One region of the Saccharospirillum sp. genome, then DNA from elsewhere that is predicted to be linked to it. Evidence: predicted binding sites of a transcription regulator. Region 1 holds the regulator's gene; each other region holds the start of a gene.

What was found. Region 1 encodes LexA, which represses DNA repair genes until DNA is damaged. Its sites were predicted from a motif close to TACTGTNTANNTANACAGTA; they were not measured.
Region 2: the regulator LexA is predicted to act here: its motif matches at 2,197-2,216, upstream of WEB54_RS07390 (S24 family peptidase).
Region 3: the regulator LexA is predicted to act here: its motif matches at 2,439-2,458, upstream of WEB54_RS16510 (DNA topoisomerase III).
Region 4: the regulator LexA is predicted to act here: its motif matches at 3,159-3,178, upstream of uvrD (DNA helicase II).

The regions. Positions count from the first base shown of each region.
Region 1 is NZ_JBBECH010000026.1:58,389-62,567, forward strand. It holds gene WEB54_RS03825 (LysM peptidoglycan-binding domain-containing protein) at 1-336, opposite strand, end outside; gene WEB54_RS03830 (class I SAM-dependent methyltransferase) at 611-1,324, shown strand; gene rnhA (ribonuclease HI) at 1,317-1,781, shown strand; gene dnaQ (DNA polymerase III subunit epsilon) at 1,845-2,582, shown strand; gene lexA (transcriptional repressor LexA) at 2,629-3,234, opposite strand; gene WEB54_RS03850 (alpha/beta hydrolase) at 3,308-4,177, shown strand.
Region 2 is NZ_JBBECH010000046.1:11,380-15,558, reverse strand. It holds gene WEB54_RS07400 (LutB/LldF family L-lactate oxidation iron-sulfur protein) at 1-1,271, shown strand, start outside; gene WEB54_RS07395 (lactate utilization protein C) at 1,268-1,924, shown strand; gene WEB54_RS07390 (S24 family peptidase) at 2,232-2,651, shown strand; gene WEB54_RS07385 (hypothetical protein) at 3,133-3,621, shown strand; tRNA gene WEB54_RS07380 (tRNA-Val) at 3,932-4,008, shown strand; gene WEB54_RS07375 (2-hydroxymuconate tautomerase family protein) at 4,101-4,179, opposite strand, start outside.
Region 3 is NZ_JBBECH010000089.1:7,036-11,214, reverse strand. It holds gene WEB54_RS16520 (L-lactate permease) at 1-148, opposite strand, end outside; gene WEB54_RS16515 (glutamine--tRNA ligase/YqeY domain fusion protein) at 437-2,107, opposite strand; gene WEB54_RS16510 (DNA topoisomerase III) at 2,475-4,179, shown strand, end outside.
Region 4 is NZ_JBBECH010000078.1:58,373-62,551, forward strand. It holds gene WEB54_RS14580 (EAL domain-containing protein) at 286-3,009, opposite strand; gene uvrD (DNA helicase II) at 3,188-4,179, shown strand, end outside.

The DNA of each region.
Region 1 (4,179 bases):
ACGTAGCGTCTGGTACAGATCTTCCGGGTACTGGGCGTAGGGGTCGTATACCGCCCGGGTACGCAATGTCTCTGCGGCCAGGTCCGGGTCTGTGTCAAACAGGTATTCAGTTGCGGACAGGTCCGCGAGTAACGGGTCGAAAATCGGCTCTGGTTCGCTTTCTGGAGCTGCACCCAGTTCGCGTTCAACCAGTGCCTGTTCGCTGACGTCAGCGCCCGGTTCCGGAGTCGACTCCGCCGTTGTCTGAGAAAAAGACGAAAGTGCAGGCAAAGTACTGCATCCGCTGGTGACAAAGCCTGCGACGGCCAGCGGTATTAAAAGTCGTTTTAATGCCATGAATTTATCGGTTCTTTTTTTGATGCTGGGTTCGAGTTGAGCGATAATTCTATGTTGCTATGGGGTGCAGGGGCAAGTTAAGGCATAGTACGGAGAGATTTATTGGGCCGTTTTGTGACGTTGAGCATTTATCAGGGGATCCGAAGGCGGCGTTTGATGACATATTCTGACCTGCGCTGTTTTTAATGAGGGCATTTTGGCTAAACGGATAGGTTTTAGATTCAAACAATGGCTTCGAGCGGGGCCTCCGTCCGTTGCAGTTCAGGAATCAGCCTTGCACGACTGGTACAACACGCCCATGGGCGGCCGATTAATTGACGTTGAACGACAACTGGTTGCTCGCGCCTTATCGGGCCGTTTTGGGACTCATCTGGTGCAGTTGGACTCCGGGTTACATGAGCCCTTGTTTGAACCACGCCTCTATGGGTGTGGTTTGTTGATGACACAGCTCGACAACCGGGCACCCTGTCCGAGCGTACGAGGCGATGCAGAAGCCCTGCCGTTTGAGCCGGAGAGCCTGGATGCGTTAATTATGCATCACACGCTGGATCAGTGTGACAATCCCTATCAGGCCGTTCGTGAGGCCGCTCAAACACTGCGCCCCGGTGGCATACTGGTCATTGTCGGTTTTAACCCTTACTCCACCTGGGGGCTTAGAGCCCTGTTCAGTCGTGCGCGGTCGGGGCTCTGGCGCAGTCGATTCATCAGTAGCAGCCGGGTGTCAGACTGGATGCAACTGTTGAATTTTGAACTGGAGCGTTCTGAAAAACACGGCTTTATGTCACCTTTTTCCCGGCCAGCCTGGTTATCGCGTCTGAGATTTTTTGGCGGGCTTCAAAAAGCGGTATTGCCGGTCACCGGGTCGGTGTACTTGCTGGTCGGCTGCAAGCAAGTTCCCGGCAGAATCAATGGCCGTGCCCGTTGGCGTGCAAAACCCATTCTGGAATCCGGATTGGCCGGTCGAACCATCAGGAAACAGCATGAGTAACAGTGAACAAAGCGGTCAGTCCGTTGTGCTTTATACCGACGGTGCCTGTCGGGGCAACCCCGGTCCGGGTGGCTGGGGTGTGCTTATGCAATACGGGTCCAAGCATAAGGAACTGTATGGCGGTGAAGACCAGACCACCAACAACCGTATGGAATTGATGGCCGCTATTGCCGGACTGGAAGCCCTTAAGCGAACCTGTCAGATCGATCTCTACACCGATTCACAGTATGTCCGCAAGGGCATTACCGAGTGGATACATGGCTGGAAAAAGAATGGCTGGAAAACATCGGCCAAAAAAGACGTGAAAAACCGGGATTTATGGCAACGCCTGGACGAGAGCATAGCGCGACACAGCGTTAACTGGCATTGGGTCAAGGGCCATGCCGGACACCCCGGGAACGAGCGGGCCGATGCGCTGGCAAATATGGGTATTGATCATCGCAGCACCCGGGTTTAAACGCGTTCGGCCCTGGCGTATGCAACCTTAATCAGAACATGACTGGATGAGATCTTTAGCAAGATGAGACAAATCGTACTGGATACCGAAACCACGGGTTTAAGCCCCAACAAAGGTGATCGTATTGTGGAAGTCGGGTGCGTGGAGCTGGTGGATCGAAAGCTGACCGGTCGACATTTTCATTACTACATCAATCCTGAGCGCGATATTCCCGAAGAAGTGATAGCGGTACACGGGATTGATAACAACAAGGTAAAAGACGCGCCCAAGTTCCGGGACATTGCCCAGTCTTTCTGGGATTACGTCAGCGGTGCAGAGCTGGTAATACACAATTCCGCCTTTGATATGGGCTTCTTACAGATGGAGTTTAACCGCCTCGCCGATGAGGGCTTTACTCAGTTTGGTCAGCTTAAAGAGGTATGTGGTGTTCTTGATACGCTGAAACTGGCGCGCGAAAAACACCCAGGTGCTAAAGCTTCGCTGGATGCGCTGTGTAAGCGGTATGGCATCGATAATTCACACCGCACCTTGCACGGAGCCTTGCTCGACTCGGAAATTCTGGCTGATGTTTATTTGCTGATGACCGGTGGGCAAACCGCGCTGATACTGGATGATGAAGAAGAGAACAGTACGGAACAAGTGAGTTTTGATGCCAGCGCTGTTATTGCATCAAACCAGTCACTCAAGCGTGTGCAACCGACTGCGGAAGAGCAGGTCGCGCATCGTGAGATGTTGGCTGTTATCGAAAAAGCAGCCGGGAAATCACCCTTGTGGCTCGAACTGGCTGGTAAAAATAGCTGAGAGCCAGCCAGTTCGTTGGGTAGTGTTGTGTGTTGCAGCGCTTGTTTTAGTGCAGCGAACGCCGAATAACGCCCACATACAAGCCTTCGATGGCGAAGTCCTGTTGGGTTAAATCAACTTTGATCGGTTCAAAGTCTTCATTTTCCGGGTAAAGCGTGACAATCTGACCTTCGCGCTCGTAGCGTTTAACGGTAACATCGTCGCCCACCCTGGCTACGACGACATCGCCATTGCGCACCTGGTCGGTTTTATGGACGGCGATGAGGTCGTCTTCCAGAATGCCCATATTTTTCATGCTTAATCCCTGAACCTGCAGTAAAAAGTCGGCTTTGGGGCTGAACAGGGTAGACGGGAGACTCAGGAATTCTTCAATTTGCTCCTGAGCCAGAATGGGCTCGCCAGCTGCGACACGACCCACAACCGGAAGACCGGATTCAGGCTCTTCGGGAAGGCGAATGCCACGCGATGCGCCAGGAATGATTTCGATGGCTCCCTTTCGCGCCAGTGCCTTGAGGTGCTCTTCAGCGGCATTGGGGGAGCGGAAACCCAATTGGCTGGCAATCTCTGCCCGGGTAGGAGGGTAGCCGGTTTCCAGCATGTGGTCTTTTACGAGGTCGAGAACTTGTTGTTGACGAGCCGTCAGTTTAAACATAATGTCGCCCTGTTTTTTTATACAGTAGCTGTGATTATATACAGCCTGTAATCGCTGTAAAGGATTCTCTGGTTTGAAAAGTAGCAGTCAATACTTCCCGGTCGCGTTGTTGAGCGCGGAATACAAAGAGGGCATTTATGAAGATGTTTATTCGCTCAAGCCCAACACCAGCACCGACAATACGGTAGAGATTGCCCTGGTTCGGCTGCATTCCGAGCAAATATCGCGTGGCCATCCGGTCCTGCTGGTGCACGATGCCTTCTCTAATCACTGGCAATGGCTCGATTACGGCGTTGGCGGGGTTGCTGGCGCCCTGGTCCGGGCAGGATACGATGTCTGGCTGATGGACTGGCGCGGTCATGGCTTGTCTTCCCGCAATCAGAGGCCTGCGCTCAATACTCTGGAAGTCATGGCCGAGTATGATTTGCCACCGGCCATTCAGTTCATTGAAGAAAAAACCGCCCAGTTACCAACGCTGATCAGTCAGGGGTTTGGCTGTGAAATGGTGTTACAACATGCGGTCGTGCGCCAATACGCGGCCAATGTTGTGCTTCTGAATGCGGCACCAATCTGTCCTCGCCGGGTGTTCTGGTTGCCCGGTGTTAAAACCTGGCACCGGTTACGTCTTGGTTGGCGACGCTGGTATCGCCAGGAGGGGAGTGAAGAGCGTGAGCCCGTAACCTTGTTTCGGCATTTGTTGCGGCGTCAGGGTTGGTTCGGACGTTGGCGGGCCTACGATCAGGCATTGATAAAACCCAGGCTGAAAGCAGTAGAGGCCCGTCTCTATTGGGTGTCCTCATCACCTCAGGCGGATCCCGCACTTAAACGACTGGGGTTGGATCCTGCGAGGATCATACTCGGGGCCAGCGCCCGGGACTGGCTGACGCTGTTGCCAACCATTAGTCCCACTCGGGCAGTGATGTCACAGGAACGAACCGGGTAGCG
Region 2 (4,179 bases), on a different contig from region 1:
GCCAAGCCATTCGCCAACAGGCACTGCGGCAATTGCCAGACCTGCTGGAACAACTGGAACGCCAGTGTCAGGCCAACGGTATTCAGGTGCACTGGGCGCGCGACGGTGAAGAAGCCTGCCGGGTTATCACCGAAATCTGCCAGCAACGTCAGGCCAAATCGGTGATCAAGGGCAAGTCGATGGTTACGGAAGAGATGGAACTGAATGCGCATCTGGAGCAGCGCGGTTACACCGTGCTGGAATCGGACCTCGGTGAATACATCGTGCAAATGGCCAAAGAGACGCCATCGCACATCATCATGCCTGCAATTCACAAGAACACTGCCGAAATTGCTGAATTAATGCACACCATGACCGGTGTCGAGCAACGAGAAGACGCCCACTACCTCACCGATCAGGCACGCCAGCAATTGCGTGAGAAGTTCATGCAGGCCGATGTTGGCATTTCCGGTGTCAATTTCGCGGTTGCCGACAGCGGTACCCTCTGTCTGGTTGAAAACGAGGGCAATGGGCGACTGACTACAACTACCCCACCCTGCCACATCGCCGTGACCGGGATCGAAAAGGTCGTCCCCAGCCTGACTGACGTCGCGCCCTTGTTGAGTTTGTTGACCCGTTCTGCCACTGGCCAGTCGATTACCACCTACGTCAATATGATATCCCGCCCGCGTCAGCCCGATGAAAAAGACGGACCGGAAGCGGTACATCTGGTGCTGGTCGACAACGGCCGCTCCGATATCTATCAGGACGACGAACTGGCCCAGACCCTCCAGTGCATTCGCTGCGGTGCCTGCATGAACCACTGCCCGGTTTATACCCGCATTGGTGGCCATGCCTATGGCACTACCTACCCGGGGCCTATTGGTCAGGTACTGATGCCCCAATTACTGGGGCTGGAGCACACCCCGGATTTCGCCAGCGCCTCTTCACTGTGCGGTTCCTGTGGTGAGGTTTGCCCGGTCCGCATTCCGCTGCCCAGCCTGTTGCTGCGCCTGCGCCGCGAGGCCGTCGATGGTGATCAGACCCGGCCTGCAACTGTTCCCGGCCATGGCAGCAAACGGTCTGGCCTGGAATCGCTGATCTGGACATTCTGGCGTGTGGTGCATCGCCACCCCGGCCTCTACCGGCAGACTACCCGCCTCGCCAGTCAGCTAAGGGCTCTAAGCCCCAAACGACTGGGCGGCTGGACACGGTATCGCACCGCGCCAAAACTGGCCAAAACGACGTTGCACAGTGCTATGAATGCCCGTTCAAGGAGACAACAGCCATGACCCCTTCTGCCCGCCAGACCATTTTAAACCGATTGCGTGAGCGGACACCGCTACCTGCGTCCACCCAACCCGACTTCAGTGTCATGGAAAGCCGTCGCTGGTCGCTTAAAAACGGCATTGAGCGGTTTATCGCCCAGCAAGCCTCGGTACATGGCGAGGTTCTTCGGGTAAGCCAAGCTGGCCTGACCGCTGCTGTACTGGAGCAACTGCAACAGGCGAATGCCCGACGGGTGCTGATCGCACCCGGCCAGCCACTGCGCGATGACCTAGTGGCCAGCGCTCCCGACATCGACTTTCACGGCTATGACCAGCCGATAGAAGCCTGGCAAAGCGAGCTGTTTCACCAGACTGACGCCGCCATTACCGGTTGCCACGCAGGCCTGGCCGACACCGGCTCCCTGGTGGTAATTCCCGGCAGCGAGGAACCCAGGCTAATGACTCTGGCACCGCCGCTGCACATCGCTGTATTACCGGTCAGCCGACTGTTCAGCAGCTGGTACCAACTGATCACAGAAGAAGACTGGACAGGCCCGATGCCGACCAATACCTTGCTGATTTCCGGCCCGTCCAAGACCGCAGACATTGAGCAAACGCTCGTCTACGGCGCCCACGGCCCCAAGACATTAACGGTTTTTCTGGTTGATGACCGATGATAAACGGTCAAATAACCCGGTGTACCTGATGCCTCCCACCAGGAGCACTGGGATCAGGCTTATTGATCGGTGATCAAATCCACACTTTGGTTTCGTGAGCCCTGGCCGATAACGCATGATATCAGCAGTGCTTGACAGTCCGGGCGCTGCCAATGAAGCCCTAACCAAATTCGATGCTGAAGAGCTGGTCAGGGCCATGCTCCGGGGGGCCGAATCGGTTCAGTCTTCATAAAATATAGCCCGATAGTTGGCAAAACCACACGCTTCCACCATACTGTATGTATAAACAGTATTTGGAGGAGTCGTTATGTCGGTACAACTACTCGGTCGCTGCGAAACAGGTCCACAACTTAATCTGCCACTCTTTGTTGAAGGCCAGTCTGTAGAGGATGACGAAGGCCTGGACCACGATATCCCGGGTATCGATCTCGCCAGCCTGTGTATCCGCAACCCGCAAACCAGCATCCTGGTATCGGTGCACAGCATGGCCATGGCTGAGGCTGGCATCATCGCCGGAGACACCCTGATCGTCGACCGAAGTGCCAGAGCCAGCCAGGGAGACATCGTACTGGCAGGCTACAACGGCGAACTGATGGTGCGGGAGCTGCAGTTGGCCCCCAGCCCAAGATTATTACCACGACACCCGGATTTTGACATCCTGGTCATTCCCGAACACGAAACCCTAAGTCTCATCGGGAAAATCAGTCATATTATTCGCTCCCTGTAATCGGGTTATTCCATAACAGCAATTGAAAGCCTGGTCGATATCGACTAATATTTTCCTGGCTATTCAAATACTGATTTTTTACCATTTTGGTCAGGTTGCGTGCTGCTTTACGTTGGTAGCCATAACGTGGCCATTCTGAAACTCGTGACGTAGCCGTAACAGGCATAATCGCTAATAAGGGTTGGTGCTCCCGCACCATTACCCTAAAACGTTTCAGTAGCCCAAACAGCTTTATAAGAAGTAGTGATCCAATCTGGCTCTGGCAACGGATACTTTCAGCCATTCCAATGATTGCGAAAAGACCCGTGACTGACCGAACACAGCAGTGCTATGCCAGATACCGCTGACAATGCGGCCGTGGGCTACTGCTCGACCGTTATGGGTTTAAACGACAAGACGACCCATGACGTTAGCTGAATACTGTTCAGATAACCCATAACACTGTCACTTTCTTAATGACAACCGTGAACACTGGAAGCTTATGACACAAACACACTCTGCTGTTCGCATCGACGCCTTAAGCATTGATGCTGAAATTCAGAAATACGAATCTGAACTCGAAAATCTGATTCGACTAAAAGAAAGCGCTTTAAAAAAAGAAGCCGGATTCAATGCCTATATGGAATACCTGGCGACACTGGAACGCGAATACGGCATTACCGAAGAAGATTTATTCTCCCGGCGCAGCGTAAAAATTGGTGACTGGATTACCAAAACCCTGGTTCGCCAAAAACAATCGGCCCTACTGAAACGTCTGGCTGTTTTTTTTGAAGAATACGCCAAAAAACAACCTAAAAAAGTGATTGGCCGGGGTCGGCCCCAGCCAGCAAAGGCATTGGAGCCCGGCGTTTACCGCCACCCGATGAGCCTGGAAACGGTAGAAAAGAAAACCCGCGCGCCCAAATTGCTAAACACCTGGATACTCGAAAATGGGCTGGAAAAAGTCCAGAGCTGGCGCGTCACCGCCTAAGTTCAGAGCCTAAACAGGCGAGCTGGTCCGGATCACGGCCGCCTATATCGGGCGGTTCCGGGTCTTCCAGCGTAATGCCATACGAACGCGTCTGCCAATCTCTTGATTTCGGTCAGTAAAATTCTGAATTTTTACTGACCGCCTACCCGTATAACGGGCACCGCGCCTAAGACCCGGCGTTCGCCCGGCCAGGGATGCCTATTGACCTCAACGGATTCGGTAAAGCCCGGTAACTGGTTGAATCCGTTATCTTTTTGCCAAAAAAGGCTTGCACTGAAACTCGGTACAGGTATCATACGCCTCGTTCTTCAGGACTATAGCTCAGTTGGTTAGAGCGCTACCTTGACATGGTAGAGGTCTCCAGTTCGAATCTGGATAGTCCTACCAGATTACATAACGAAAGAAGCCACCCTCGGGTGGCTTCTTTCGTTATGTCAGCCGGGAAACCGGCTGCGAACTGTAGGTTCGACCCGAAGGTTCTACTCCCCGCGTGCCCGTCGTACCGTGACGGACTCGCCACCAATGCCCCAATTGTCGGTCTCCACCTCGTCGATAACA
Region 3 (4,179 bases), on a different contig from region 1:
GGCTCATCTGCCAGACCCAGCCACCCAGCACCAGCGTGACCAGCAGCACCACCGGCATGGCTTTTTTGGCGGGCCAATGGAACCCGACCAGCAGAATACCGGCCAGTACAATCGGCAAAAAAGCCAGGGAGTAGACTAACGACAACATGCAGGGGCTCCAGACAGAGGGTTTTAACCTCGCAGTCTAGATCACTGATCGAGAGATGACTTGTTCAAGGTCAATGAAACACAAGATGCTGGTGAAAACCTGGCCAATTATCCGGGCAGGTTTTCACCGGAATTAAATCCTGGGATTCCCAGAGTGCGAGCGCCGGGTGCCGGGGTTGCTCTTGTGGGGTAGTCCGCAACAGGGATGTTGCGGCCTAGGCTCCATGGACGGATTCACGCCGACCCCACAGGAGCAACCCCGGCATCCGACGCGTACCCAGGCTAAAAGTTAAACCTTCCGCTCCCAAACCTCTTTCAAGCCGATGGTGCGGTTAAACACCAGCGCATCCGGTTTGGAATCGAACCGGTCGATCACGAAATACCCTTCCCGCTCGAACTGAAACGATTGCTCTCCCGCCGCCTTGGCCAAGCTGGGCTCGACCACGCAGCCGGTCAGCACCTTCAGCGACTCGGGGTTCAGGTATTGCATGAAATCGTCGCCGCCGCGATCCGGGGTTTCGGTATCGAACAGGCGGTCGTACAACCGCACCGTTGCCGGTACGCCTTCACTGGCCGATACCCAGTGAATGACACCGCGCGGGCGAATGCCTTCGGGCGCATCGGCCCCGACGGTGCCTTCAATGACGCTGGCACGGATTTCTGTAATCTCGCCTGCGTCGTTCTTAATCACTTCATCGGCCTGAATGATGTAGGCGTTGCGCAACCGCACCCACTCACCGGTTACCAGCCGCTTGAACTTCTTGCGCGACAGGCTGCTGTCTTCATTGAAGTCGGACCGGTCGATGTAAATTTCGCGGGTGAACGGCAGTTCGCGCTCGCCCAGGTCTTCCCGGTTCGGGTGACCCGGTGCGGTGAACACTTCCCGATGCCCTTCCGGCAAGTTCGTGAACACCACTTTCAGCGGGTCCAACACGGCCATGGCGCGCGGCGCGTTGTCGTTCAGGTCTTCCCGGATGGCGAAGTCGAGCATGCCCAGGTCCACCACGCCACCGGCGCGGCTGGTACCGACCATATCGGAGAAATGCCGCAGCGACGTGGGCGTGACACCCCGCCGACGCATGCCACTGATGGTCGGCATGCGCGGGTCGTCCCACCCCGCGACTACGTTTTCGTCCACCAGGCGCTTGAGTTTGCGCTTAGAGGTAATGGTGTAGTTCACGTTCAAGCGGGCAAATTCATACTGGCGCGGCACGGCGGGCACTGGCAATTTGCTGATGAACCAGTCGTATAGCGGCCGGTGGTCTTCAAATTCCAGGGTACAGATGGAGTGCGTAACGCCCTCGATCGCGTCGGACTGGCCGTGGGCGAAGTCGTAACTTGGGTAGATGCACCAGGTGTTGCCGGTCTGGTGATGCGCTTTCTTGCGAATGCGGTAAAGAATCGGGTCGCGCAGGTTCATGTTCGGCGCGGCCATATCGATTTTCGCGCGCAGGGCACAGGCGCCTTCGTCGAACTCGCCGTTGCGCATTTTCTCGAACAGGGCCAGGTTTTCGTCGACGCTTCTGTCCCGGTACGGGCTGTTCTTGCCGGGTTCGGTGAGCGTGCCCCGGTATTCCCGCGCCTGGTCACCGGAGAGATCACACACGTAGGCATCGCCGTTTTTAATCAGGTGCACGGCGTACTCATAAAGGGTTCCGAAGTAGTTCGAGGTGTATTTTTCGGTCTCGTTCCACTGAAACCCGAGCCAGTTGATGTCGGCCTTGATCGAATCAATATATTCCTGCTCTTCTTTCTCCGGGTTGGTGTCATCAAACCGCAGGTTGCAGACACCGCCGAATTGCTCGGCCAGGCCAAAGTTCACGCAGATGGATTTCGCATGGCCGATGTGCAGATAGCCATTGGGCTCTGGCGGGAAGCGAGTCACGATTTTATCGTGCTTACCCTGGGCCAGATCATCCTCAATGATGGTGGCGAGAAAGTTGGACGGCTTGTCACTCATGAAAAAGGGAGCTCCCGGGTCGGCAAAAAAAATCAGGCCGGGTTGCACGCAGCAACCCAAAGGCGGGCATTATAGCGGGTTCATCGCTGGCGGGTAAGGCGTGGGTGGGGTTTGGTGCCGAGAATCCGTGCTGGCCACCGGGTAGGCCTGGTCAGGGTCGGCGTAGATCCATCCATGGAGCCTAGATCGCAGCATCCATGCTGCGAACTTCCCCGACCAGGCCTACCCGGCAGCCAGCACTCGTTTGGTCGGAAACAGTGCAGACTAGAAACTAATAGCTCTTAGCTCGAAGCTCACAGCTCAAAACCTTGATCCTCAGCGCTCAGCAGATTACTGTATATCCATCCATACTTATCGATTTAATACCATGCGCCTCTTCATTGCCGAAAAACCCAGCCTCGCCCGCGCCATTGCCGATGCCCTGCCCGGCAGCGGCAAGAAAGAAACCGGCTGCATCCGCTTTGCCAGTGGCGATGTAGTGAGCTGGTGCATCGGCCACCTGTTGGAGCAGGCCGACCCGGATGCCTACGACCCGGCCTTTAAACGCTGGAGCCACGACCACCTGCCGATTATTCCCCGGCAATGGCAATGGGTACCGCGCAAGCAGGTTGCCGGCCAGCTAAGCGTGCTGCGCAAGCTGGTTAAAGAAGCCGACCAACTGGTACACGCCGGCGACCCGGACCGTGAAGGCCAGTTACTGGTCGATGAAGTGATTGCTTACTTGAAAGTACCCAAAGCCAAAAAAGCCGCCACCCAGCGCCTGCTGATTGCCGATTTGAACCAGGCGGCGGTCGAACGATCGTTACGCCAGCTAAAGCCCAATGCCGACTTCCAACCGCTTTCAACCTCTGCCCTCGCCCGCTCCCGCGCTGACTGGCTGTATGGCATTAACCTGACCCGGGCGATGACGTTGCAAGGCAAGGTGGCTGGCTACCAGGGTGTGTTATCGATTGGTCGGGTGCAGACACCGGTGCTGGGGCTGGTGGTCGGTCGGGACGACAGCATCGAGGCCTTTGTTAGCAAGCCCTATTACGAGGTCATCGCCTTGCTGGAAACCGACCAGGGTGAGCGCTTCAACGCCAAATGGATTCCCAGCGAAGCCTGCGAGCCCTGGCTGGATGACCAGGGCCGCAACCTTTCGTTGCCATTAGCGCAAAACGTAGTGCAGCGCGTCAGCTTCAAACCAGCCAGCGTCACCCGGCTGGAACAGAAAGCCATTAACCAGCCCGCACCATTGCCACACAGCCTCTCCAGCCTGCAAATGGACGCCAACCGCGCCTTCGGCATGAGCGCCCAACAGGTACTCGACACTGCCCAGTCACTCTATGAGACCCACAAGGCCATTACCTACCCACGCTCCGACAGCCGCCACCTGCCCGCAGAGCACTTTGCCGAAGCAACCGCGGTGACCAAAGCGATTGAACCCAGCCTGAGCAATCTGAACCACACCGGCTTCAGCGACACCGGCGGCCGCCTGAACCTGAAACAGAAAAGCAAAGCCTGGAACGACGCCAAAGTAGGTGCCCACCACGCCATCATCCCCACACAACGCAACCTGACCCGCCTGAATGCCGATGAACTCAAGGTCTACAGCCTGGTCTGCCGCAACTACCTCGCCCAGTTCATGCCCGTGTGGAAAAAGCTAGACACCAAAGTAGAAGTCACCATAGAAAACGGCCTGTTCCGCGCCAGCCAGACCGACACCCACGACCTGGGCTGGAAAGCCCTGTTCCCCAGCGCCCGCAACAAAGACGACGCAACGACTGATTCAACAACAGCCCCGCCCCTGCCACCCCTGAAAGAAGGCCAGCCACTGCAATCCCTACAGGCCAACTGCCAGGAAAAACACACCACACCCCCAAAACCCTTCACCGAAGCCACCCTACTCGCCGCCATGACCGGCATCAGCCGCTTCGTCAGCGATGCCTCGCTGAAAAGCATCCTAAAAGAAACCGACGGCCTGGGCACTGAAGCCACCCGGGCAGGCATTATCGAGCTACTGTTCAAACGCGGCTTCCTGCAACGCCAGGGCAAGAACATTCATGCAACCCAGGCGGGCAAAACCCTGATAC
Region 4 (4,179 bases), on a different contig from region 1:
GTTGAACTCCTTAGGGCGACTGCCGTTTTCTTATAGTTGATCGTGCATTTTCTTGTTGCTAATCGCATAAGTAACAAGGGTATGGTTCGGGGAGCTTCCGTTTCAGACGTGAGTGTTGGCGCTGAACCGGGCGGAATTATATCCGCTCCATATGGCGATTCAGTGACGCCGGTCAAGGTCTTCGTCGAACAGGGAGCGACCCGCTACCGAGCCATCCATATGCAGTTTGTATGCCCAAATTGGTACTGCTATTTAAGCCCAAAGGCCAGAACGTGTCTGCGAGACTTAGTGCACCCGAATCGGCGACACCGCCAGATGCGTCTGGTGTCGTTGCTGCACCAGGGCCAATAGGGTATCGGCCTTCATCGACTGGCTAACCAGGCCACCCTGAGCGATGTCGCAGCCCAGGTCTTTTAGCAACCGCAATTGCGCCGGTTGTTCAACCGGGCTGGCGATCACCGCCAGGTTGAGGCTGTGCGCCATCTCGATCACCGCTTTGAGCACTGGCTGCTGCCCTGCGGAGACCGCCTCACGCACCAGGGTTGGGGCCAGGCTCAGCGCATTGACCGGCACGTGCTTGAGGTGGCTCAGCGACGACTGGCCTCCCCCGAAGTCACCCAGCACCAGATGAACGCCCAGCCGGGATAGCTTATCCAGCACACTGCGAATGTGGGTTACATCGGCCATCAACTGGCTTTCGGTCACCACCAGTTCGAGCGCATCGCTGGCAAGGCCAGTATGAGCCAGCATCGCGGCCACCTGCTCGACAAAGTTTTCATCATCGAGCTGGTTCGAAGCCAGACGCAGTGACAGACGCACTGTTTCGCAACCCTCACGCTGCCAGCGCACTGCCTCAGTGCAGCTCTGTTGGAGACACCAGCGTTGCAACGCCGGGCCCATCCCAACGGAGCTGGCCATCGACAACAACACCTCCGATTCGAGCCGACCATACACCGGGTGATGCCAGATCACCCGGGCATCGACCCCTTCCAGGCGCCCACCCACCAAACGCGTACGCGGCCAGAATTCGAGGTGCAGCACCTGCCCGGCCAGTGCTTCCCTGAGTTCCAGGGCCCAGGCTTCGCTCAGCTGTGGCAGCCCGGGCGGGTAGGCGGCATGGTAATTGATGCCATTACCACCGGTGGCACTGGCCTGAATCATCGCCTGTTGCGCCAGCGTCAGCAGGGTATCGATGTTGTCGGACTGTACTCTGCAAACCCCGATGCTGGCGGTCAGCGATACTACCTGATCGTCAATCAGCATCGGCCGGGCCACTTCCTCCAGCAGAGTCGTCAGGCACTCTTCCAAGCTGCACCGGTCGCCTTCGTATTCGAGAAACAGTCCAAACCGATCGCCGCCAAGCCGGGCCACCCAACGCAGCGGGTCGTTCTGGTTGGTCAGCCGCGCCGCAACATCGCGCAGCAACTGATCACCCACCGTGGTACCCACGTGGCGGTTCAGGGCAGCAAAGTCATCCAGGTTCAGAATGGCGATGGCGTAGTGGTCCGGCAACAGCGGGTCGTGCTGGTGGAATCCGGCCAACAACTCCTGGAAAAAACGCCGGTTATAGACGCCCGTCAATGCGTCGTAGGCGTCTTTGTCGGTTGGAATGAGGCCATTATAACGCTGCGACAAATCCTGACAGATGCCGAGAAAGTGGCTGATGCTGCGGTCTTTACTGCGCACCGCAGTGAGCGTCAGCAGCACCTGGATGCGCCGTGACCCGCCAATTCTGATCACTAGATCGCCGTGCCAGCGACCGTTGTTGAACAATGCCTTGGCAATGTGCTGAGATTGATGCGTGGGCATCACCGAGAACAGGTCGCGCCCCAGTAACTGGCTTTTCTGCATCCCCACAATCTGGCTGAACATCCGGTTGGCCGTTCGAAAGCACTGGTCCCGGCCGAGCACGAAGACCCCATCGGAGCTGTTGTTAAACAGCGATGCCGATAAGCTCAGCTCTTCGCGCTGGCGCATGTCGGCGCTGATGTCCCGCCGGGTACCGACCATGCGCACCGCCTGGCCAGTTGGGGAACGCTCAATCACCTTGCCACTGTCTTCGAGCCAAACCGGTTCGGTGTCATCGCCGGTCAGCAGGCGGTAGCGGGCATGGTAAAAGTCGCTGCGCCGGGTCAGGTGAGCGGACAGGGCGCGCTTGACCCGGCCGCGGTCCTCCGGATGCACCTTATCAATCAGATCCCCCCCGTCCTCGGCTTTAGTCACCTGGCCAAAAAACCGGTGCTGGTCGGAGTGATAGACCCGCCGGGCGGTGATGTCCCAATCCCAAAATCCAATGCCGCTGGCAGTCATGGCCAGATTCATCTGCTCTTCGTGTTTGATCAGCGACTGATTAACCTGCTTGCGCAGTACCACCTCTTCCTGCAAGCGTTCGTTGCTCCGGTTCAGCGCCCGGGTGCGCTCCTGAACGGTGGCTTCGAGCCGATCCCGGTTGCGTACCAGCAGTGCGTTCAGGCGTTTGTTGACCAGGGCTCGTCGCGTGGCCCGGCGCGCCATCAAATGCCCCTGCCAGGCCCCAAGCAGCACCAGACTCATCAGTGGCAGATGCACATCGATCAGGGTCTCGGCAGGCAGCGGCGGGCCAACAAAAATCGGCAGCATCATAACCGGCCCCCAGGCGGCCAGTAACGCCCGCCAGTAGGCATAAAGCGCGATGGCCGCGAGCCCGACATAGGCGATCGACAGTGTCAGACACAGCCCACCGTAATGCGCTTCATAACCCCACACCGAGGATTGCAGCACGGTCACCACCACCACAGCGGGCATGGCCCGGAAGCGCGGATACCGGTCTTGCCAGACAAGGCCAAAACGAGACACCGCCAAGCCTGCCAGCGCCAGCACCGCCACCAATCCGGCGACGACCAACGCGTCCGGCCGACCAGGATGCACGGTCGTGCACACCAGACCCAGGGCCAGGGAGGACACCCACAACAAGTTACTGTGGCGCAACACCTGGCGTTGGCGTTCCTGACGAAAAGAGTGTCTGGCCAATGGTATGTTCAATCCCGGTTGATTTGGGCTGGAGTATAGACCAGTCCACAAAGGCCGCAGGGCAAACGGCCTGAAAGGCCCGGGTCTTCGACTGAAGATTAATGCGCAACCCGCCCATCCACAAAGGCGGATGCCTTCTGGTACACTACCCCTGTTTTTTTGTACAGTGAACTTACCGATGAGCCTGAATGCCCTGCTAGACCAACTCAACCCCGAACAACGCCAGGCCGTAGAAAGCGATGCCCAGCATTTACTGGTGCTGGCGGGTGCTGGCAGTGGCAAGACCCGGGTACTGACACACCGCATCGGCTGGCTGATTGCCGCGGGCCTGGCCTCGCCTTACAGCGTGCTGGCCGTGACCTTCACCAACAAAGCCGCCCGGGAAATGCGCAGCCGGGTTGAGGAATTGCTGGAGACTCCCTCCAATACACTCTGGATCGGTACCTTTCACGGCCTGGCGCACCGCCTGCTAAAGCACCACAACAAACTGGCCAACCTGCCCGACAACTTTCAGGTAATGGACAGCGACGATCAGTTGCGGCTGGTCAAACGCTTGTTGGTCGATCTGGGCATCACCGACGATCGCGTTCAACCCAAGCAGGTGCAGTGGTTCATCAACGGCCAGAAAGACCAAGGCCTTCGTGCCGAGTTTATACAGACCCACGGCGACTGGTATCAGGAAACGTTAAAAAACATCTACGTGCGTTACGAAGAAATCTGCCAGCGCAGTGGCCTGGTCGACTTTGGCGAACTGCTGTTGCGCGCTCACGAGCTCTGGCTCAACAACCCTGAGTTGCTCGCGAATTACCAGCAGCGTTTTACCCACTTGCTGGTCGACGAATTTCAGGACATCAACACCATTCAATACGCCTGGCTGCGCGTGCTGGCCGGCGACAAACTCAGCCTCACCATCGTCGGTGACGACGACCAGTCGATTTACGGCTGGCGTGGTGCCAAAGTCGAAACCATTCAGACGTTTAATCAGGATTTCCCCGGCACTCACCTGGTGCGACTGGAACAAAACTACCGTTCCACCGCCACCATTCTGGACGCCGCCAACGCCGTTATCGCCAACAACCCGGCCCGGCTCGGCAAAAGCCTCTGGACCGAGGGCGACCGGGGCGACCCGATCCGGCTGTATGCAGCCTTTAACGAGCAAGACGAAGCGCG